2 regions of the Butyrivibrio sp. XB500-5 genome follow, and region 2 is predicted to be linked to the other one. Evidence: predicted binding sites of a transcription regulator. Region 2 holds the regulator's gene; the other holds the start of a gene.
What was found. Region 2 encodes NrdR, which represses ribonucleotide reductase genes. Its sites were predicted from a motif close to CACAANATNTTGTG; they were not measured.
Positions count from the first base shown of each region.

Region 1: nrdD (anaerobic ribonucleoside-triphosphate reductase) is a predicted target of NrdR. The motif match lies at 1,963-1,976, and genes of this name have one in related genera.

Region 1 is NZ_RAIS01000002.1:150,041-153,472, forward strand. It holds gene D6856_RS05450 (SH3 domain-containing protein) at 1-616, shown strand, start outside; gene D6856_RS05455 (hypothetical protein) at 602-1,051, opposite strand; gene murI (glutamate racemase) at 1,093-1,911, shown strand; gene nrdD (anaerobic ribonucleoside-triphosphate reductase) at 2,036-3,432, shown strand, end outside.
Region 2 is NZ_RAIS01000001.1:518,025-521,456, reverse strand. It holds gene D6856_RS02385 (cell division protein FtsQ/DivIB) at 1-166, shown strand, start outside; gene ftsZ (cell division protein FtsZ) at 277-1,515, shown strand; gene nrdR (transcriptional regulator NrdR) at 1,690-2,202, shown strand; gene D6856_RS02370 (ABC transporter substrate-binding protein) at 2,298-3,432, shown strand, end outside.

The DNA.
Region 1 (3,432 bases), on a different contig from region 2:
AGCACCCGAACCGGCTATCAGGCCCAGAAGAGAAAGACCTCGCAGGGAACGCAGAGAAGATTACTACGAGGATGATGTTCGTGACGAGTTTTATGAAGGTGATATTCATAGAAGGGATTATGATCGTTACGATGATGATGAAGACTACGACAGAGATTATGACAGAGACTACGACGAAGATTATGACGATGACGAATATGATGAGTCTGAAGATAAACTTATGAGGATCGTTGTCAGGATCGCTTCTGTCCTGACGGGACTTGTTATTCTTACACTGGTCGGACTTGCCGTGGTATTTAAGGCGGGAGGTCTTTTCCATAAAGATCCCGAGGCTATGGGACCGGAAGAAGTGGTGACCGAATCACCTGCAGAGGAACAGAAAAAATTTGAAGTTCCGGAAGGCTATACTGCCGTAGATGATACCGTTACAGTCATAAACAATGATCTTAATCTAAGGAATAAGCCCAAGAATGAGGAGGGCAGCGAAGTTGTTGCCGTAGCCAAGGTGGGCACACAGCTTAAGAGAGTTGCTGTAGACGGCGGCGGATACTGGGCAATCGTAGAATTCGAAGGCCAATATTTATACGCATCAATGAACTATTTATCGACTCCTTGAGTGGAGCCAACCATAGAAGCGATCAACCGCTTCAGATAAAGATTTGCTGGAACGAGAAAAAGAATCTGTATGACTAAGGACCTCCTCTTTGGATGTGTCCTTGGCATAGTCTGCGATCTTCATGGCATACTCTTCCTCCAAAGATTGATAATTCATGTTTACAAGCAGAGTCGAACTTAAAGCGCTTACGCATGCATAGAGCTCAGGGTATCGCTTTTGCACGATGGCAAATTCGTCAAGGATCTGTTCTCTGCTCTGAAGGCAGAAAAGACCATAAACGGACTCGACTATCTCGTGAGGTTCGATCTCATCGCGATATGAATTATCCTCATAACCGTCCAAGGTTGCGTAGTATTCGCATATCTCCTGGACGAGAGAGCCTACTTTGGGGTTGTCATAGAGTTTTTGAAGTTCGTCTATTTTTTTATCGCTCATGCTGTAAGTATAACATAATATAAAGGAAATCAGGCAAAATAATGAAGATTGGGATTTTTGATTCGGGAATAGGAGGACTGTCTGTTCTTCATGAGGCATATCATCTTTTACCCGAGCAAAATTACATATTTTATGCAGACGTTGATCACGTTCCGTACGGAACCAAGACTCCCGAGGAGATCCTTGGATACTCCGAAGAGATTACGAAATTTCTTTTGGATAAGGGAGCGGAAGCGATAGTTGTAGCGTGTAACACAGCTACCAGCGTAGCCATTAAGGAACTTAGGAAAAGATATGACGTACCGATCCTCGGAATGGAGCCTGCCGTTAAACCTGCAGTCGAAGGAACAGAGCAAAAGAGGATCATGGTAATAGCAACTCCCGTAACCATAAGGGAGGATAAATTAAGAGATCTTCTTCACAGAGTGGATGAAAAGCACAGAGTAGATCTTCTTCCGATGCCAAGACTTGTTGAGTTTGCGGAGAAAGAAGAGTTTGATACAGATAATGTCAGAGATTATTTAAGAGAGCAGTTTTCGGACTACAACACGGAGAATTACTGCGCTCTTGTACTTGGTTGTACACATTTTAATTACTTTAAACCGCTTTACAGAGAATTTTTTGGAAAAGAAACACTTCTTATCGACGGTAATTACGGGACAATTCGACATCTCGCGGATGTTTTGGGACTTTCCTTAACCAATTCCCCTGATAATGTGGTATACTTTGATAGCGCCCACAAGATGTTGTGTGAGTCAAATACGCAGTATTTTTTTTCCGGAAAGAGCATTTCAGATGAGAAAACTCTGGAACACTTGAAAAGACTGCATAACAGGCTTGAAGAAGTGCGAAAAAAATAATAATAATTCTCTTGAATTAATCAATATAATGTATTATCATTAATTTGCAACCACAAGATATAGTTGTGGTTCATTTTATCTATGTGATTGATTTAAAGGGATTGTAAATTGCAAGGGGGTTCTTATGAAGATCATTAAGAGAAGCGGTAAGGAAGTGGCGTTTGACGGCAATAAGATTCTTGCGGCTATCGAGAAGGCTAACAACGAGGTTACTGAGGAGAAAAAACTGACAGCAGGCCAAATCAGTGACATCGAGATGGGAGTCGAGAAGCAGTGCGCTTCATTAACTCGTGCGGCGAGCGTCGAGGAAATCCAGGATATGGTCGAAGACGGCCTTATGAGATCCGGTAAATTCGAGGTTGCCAGAAAATACATCACATATCGTTATAAGCATGCTCTTGTCAGAAAGTCCAACACGACTGATGAGCAGATCATGTCTCTTATTGAGTGCAATAACGAGGAAGTTAAGCAGGAGAATTCCAACAAGAACCCTACAGTCAACAGCGTTCAGAGAGACTACATGGCGGGCGAAGTGAGTAAGGATATTACAAGAAGATTCCTTCTTCCCGAGGATGTAGTCAAGGCACACGAAGCAGGACTTATCCATTTCCATGATTCGGACTATTTTGCTCAACATATGCACAATTGCTGTCTGGTTAATTTGGAGGATATGCTTCAGAACGGAACAGTTATTTCCGAGACAATGATCGAGCGTCCCAAGAGCTTTTCAACTGCCTGCAACATCGCAACTCAGGCGATCGCACAGATTGCAAGCTCACAGTACGGCGGACAGAGTATCACTCTTTCCCACCTTGTGCCGTTTGTGGACGTCAGCAGACAGAAGTTCCGTAAGGAAGTTGCGCTCGAGTTTGAGACTGCCGGAATGAAGATCAACAAGAAGCAGGTCAACGAGATCGCAGAGATGCGCGTCAAGAAAGAGGTCGAGAGAGGCTGCCAGGTAATTCAGTACCAGGTAATCACTCTTATGACTACCAATGGACAGGCGCCCTTCATAACCGTGTATATGTACCTCGATGAGGTCCCGGAAGGTCAGACAAGAGAAGATCTGGCTATGGTCATCGAGGAAATGCTCAAACAAAGAATTACCGGCGTAAAGAATGAGAAGGGTCAGCTCATAACACCCGCTTTCCCTAAGCTCATTTATGTACTCGACGAAGACAATATACATGAAGATTCCAAATACTGGTACTTAACCGAACTTGCCGCTAAATGTACGGCAAAGAGACTTGTTCCCGATTACATCTCAGCTAAGAAGATGAGAGAGCTTAAGGCTGGCGACGTATATCCTTGCATGGGATGCAGAAGCTTCCTTACTCCCGACAATGAGAAGGTTGCAGAGGGTCTTTGCAACAAGGGCAACAAGGCAGGCGCTCTCAATTATGAGGAAGGCCAGCACAAGTACTACGGAAGATTCAACCAGGGTGTCGTAACTCTCAATCTTGTAGATGTAGCTTGCTCATCAAACAAGGATATCGACAAGTTCTGGGAGCTTATGGAAGA
Region 2 (3,432 bases):
AGGCATAGAGGTCAGCATAGGAACAAAGGATTTTATTGATGCCAAGATCATAGAACTTAAAAAAATTTTTCGTACCGATCAACTTGACGGAAAAACGGGACTTTTGGAGATGAAAGATTTTAATGAAGATACCAAAAACACCTCGTTTATTCCAAAAAAAGAATGATATTTCGTATTTTTTGGATTAATTATCGAACAAAAAAACGGGTTGATAATTTGTTTTAAAAATCGTATCATTGATAACAGGAGTTTAAAGGTCGTGAAGGAGGAGTTGTTTTGCTCGAGATAAAGTCAAATGATGCGGAATCTGCTTGCAAGATCATCGTTGTCGGGGTCGGTGGTGCAGGTAATAACGCTGTTAATAGAATGGTAGATGAGAATATAACCGGTGTTGAATTCATCGGTATCAATACAGATAAGCAGGCGCTCCAGCTCTGTAAGGCACCCAAGCTTTTACAGATCGGCGAGAAGCTGACCAAGGGACTTGGCGCAGGTGCTAAGCCTGAGATCGGTCAGAAGGCTGCCGAGGAGAGTTCTGAGGAGATCTCGGCTGCTCTCAAGGGTGCAGATATGGTATTCGTTACCTGTGGTATGGGTGGCGGAACCGGTACAGGAGCTGCTCCCGTTGTAGCTAAGCTTGCGAAGGATATGGGTATCCTGACTGTAGGTGTTGTAACCAAGCCTTTCAGTTTCGAAGCTCGTGTTCGTATGCAGAATGCTATGCTCGGCATACAGAACATCAAGTCCAACGTAGATACGCTTATTGTTATCCCTAATGATAAGCTTCTTCAGATAGTCGACAGACGAACAACGATGCCCGATGCTCTCAAGAAGGCCGATGAGGTTCTTCAGCAGGCAGTTCAGGGAATCACAGACCTTATCAATGTACCCGCAGTTATCAATCTTGACTTTGCCGATGTTCAGACGGTTATGAAGGACAAGGGCATTGCTCATATCGGTATCGGTACAGGTAAGGGCGATGAGAAGGCATCAGAGGCTGTTAAGATGGCCGTTGAGTCTCCTCTCCTTGAGACTAAGATCAATGGCGCTTCAAGCGTTATTATCAATATTTCCGGTGACATCACTCTTCAGGATGCTTCAGATGCTTCCGAGTATGTTCGCCAGCTTGCGGGAAATGATGTTAACATCATCTTCGGTGCAATGTATGATGAGAATCAGCAGGAATCATGCACGATTACAGTTATTGCTACAGGTATTGACGACAAGCAGATCAATACACCTGTGAAGCCCGTTGCGGCAGCTACAGCTTCACCTGTTTCAGCTACGATAGCTCCTCAGCCTCAGGCCGTTGCAGCACATACACCCGTGGCTCCCGTTACACCTGTAACACCTATTCAGCCTACGATCACACCTATCGGTGTTTCATCAGCTGATGCTTCTGCAGCAGCTGCGGCAGGTCCCAGACCTACACTTGGAATCAGCCGTCCCAGTGAGATCAAGAGCACAGTAGAGCCCAAGTCTCTCAAGATTCCTGATTTCTTACAGAGAAAATAATAAGACAATAAGCCCTCCGCTAAAGCGGGGGGCTTTTTAAGTACTTTTTTTTTATGCAAAATAATGATACAATAACTGGTAGAAATGCGTGTATTTTCGGCAAGATGTTGTGGATGAAATCTGCCGATAATAAATACTTATCAAATGTCATTTTGTTGAGATGGAGGATTTGGTATGAAATGCCCATTCTGCGGAAAAGATGATACAAGAGTAATCGATTCAAGACCTGCGGATGAGAATACGTCCATTAGAAGAAGACGTGTATGCGATTCCTGCGGCAAGAGATTTACCACTTATGAGAAGGTTGAGACGATTCCGCTCATAGTTATAAAAAAAGGCGATGTGCGTGAGCCGTACGACAGAGCCAAGATTGAAGCCGGCGTTTTCAGAGCTTGCCACAAGAGACCTGTTAGTGCCGAGCAGATCACTAAGCTTGTTGATTCGGTTGAGACCGAAGTTTTCAATATGGAGCAGAAGGAAATTCCCAGCCGTGCTATCGGTGAGATAGTAATGGACAAGATGAAGAACTTAGATCCGGTCGCATATGTAAGATTTGCTTCCGTATACAGAGAATTTAAGGATGTTAATACCTTTATGGACGAACTTAAATCTGTTCTTCGAAAAGAGGCTGACGGAACTATCACAGATACAACAGATAAGAACACTCCGCTACTTAAGAAAGAATGACTTGGAAGCCTTGACAGAGACTTGTCAAGGCTTTATATTTTATCAGTAATGGCATAGCCAATGCCTATAATTCAATAAGGAGGAAGATTTTTAACATGATTAAAAGAAGTATTGGCAGAAAGGTAGGCTGCCGTCTTCTGATGGTTGTGTTGACAACACTGACTGTTGCATTGAGCGGCTGCTCAAGTGACAAGACAGGAGATTCCAAGAAACCGGAAAGTGAAGCTGCGCAGGCAGATAATCAGGCCGGAAATGCGGATGATCTTTCTAAGCTTATCGTTGGTATACCTCAGGATTTGGATAGTTTTGACCCTCATTATGCGACGGGGGCAGGAACCAAAGAGGTTTTGTTTAACATATTCGAGGGACTTGTTAAACCCGATGAGAACGGTAATCTTAACCCTGCTGTAGCCAGTGAGTACACAATATCGGAAGATAATAAGGTATATACTTTCACACTCAGAGACGGAATCAAGTTCCACGACGGCTCCGCTGTTACAGTAGAGGATATTAAATATTCTATCGACCGTAACGCAGGCGCTGACGGAAGTGAGCCGCTTGTTTCTTCTTTTTCCAATATAGACAGTGTGAATATACTTGATGACAGTCACGTAGAGATAGTACTTAAGGAAGCTAATTCCGAGTTCCTTACTCAGCTCACGGTTGCTATTATTCCGGCATCCAACGAGCATCCCGAGAACAAGATCATCGGAACAGGCCCATACAAGTACGTATCAAGCGCACCACAGGAGAACTTTACAGTAACAGCATTTGATGATTACTGGGGAGACAAGGCATATATCAAGAACGTAGTTTTCAAGATCGAATCCAACGCAGATGCTGTTGTTATGGATCTTGAGGGCGGATCTATCGATATGTTCGCGAGAATTCCCAGCTCACAGGTAGCTCAGCTCTCCGATAAATTCGAGATCTATGAGGGAACAATGAACCTTGTACAGGCTCTTTACCTCAACAACAAGGTTAAGCCTTTTGATGATGTGAGAGTTCGTCAGGCACTTTGCTATGCTATCGATCCCAAGGAGATAATGGACTTTGTTTCCGACGGAGCGGGCGTTGAGATCGGAAGTGCTATGTATCCTTCATTCGGTAAGTACTTCATGCCTGAGCTTAACGATGTTTATAATCAGGATGTGGAGAAGGCGAAAGCTCTTTTGACAGAGGCAGGATATCCTAACGGATTTGAGTTTACGATAACTGTTCCTTCCAACT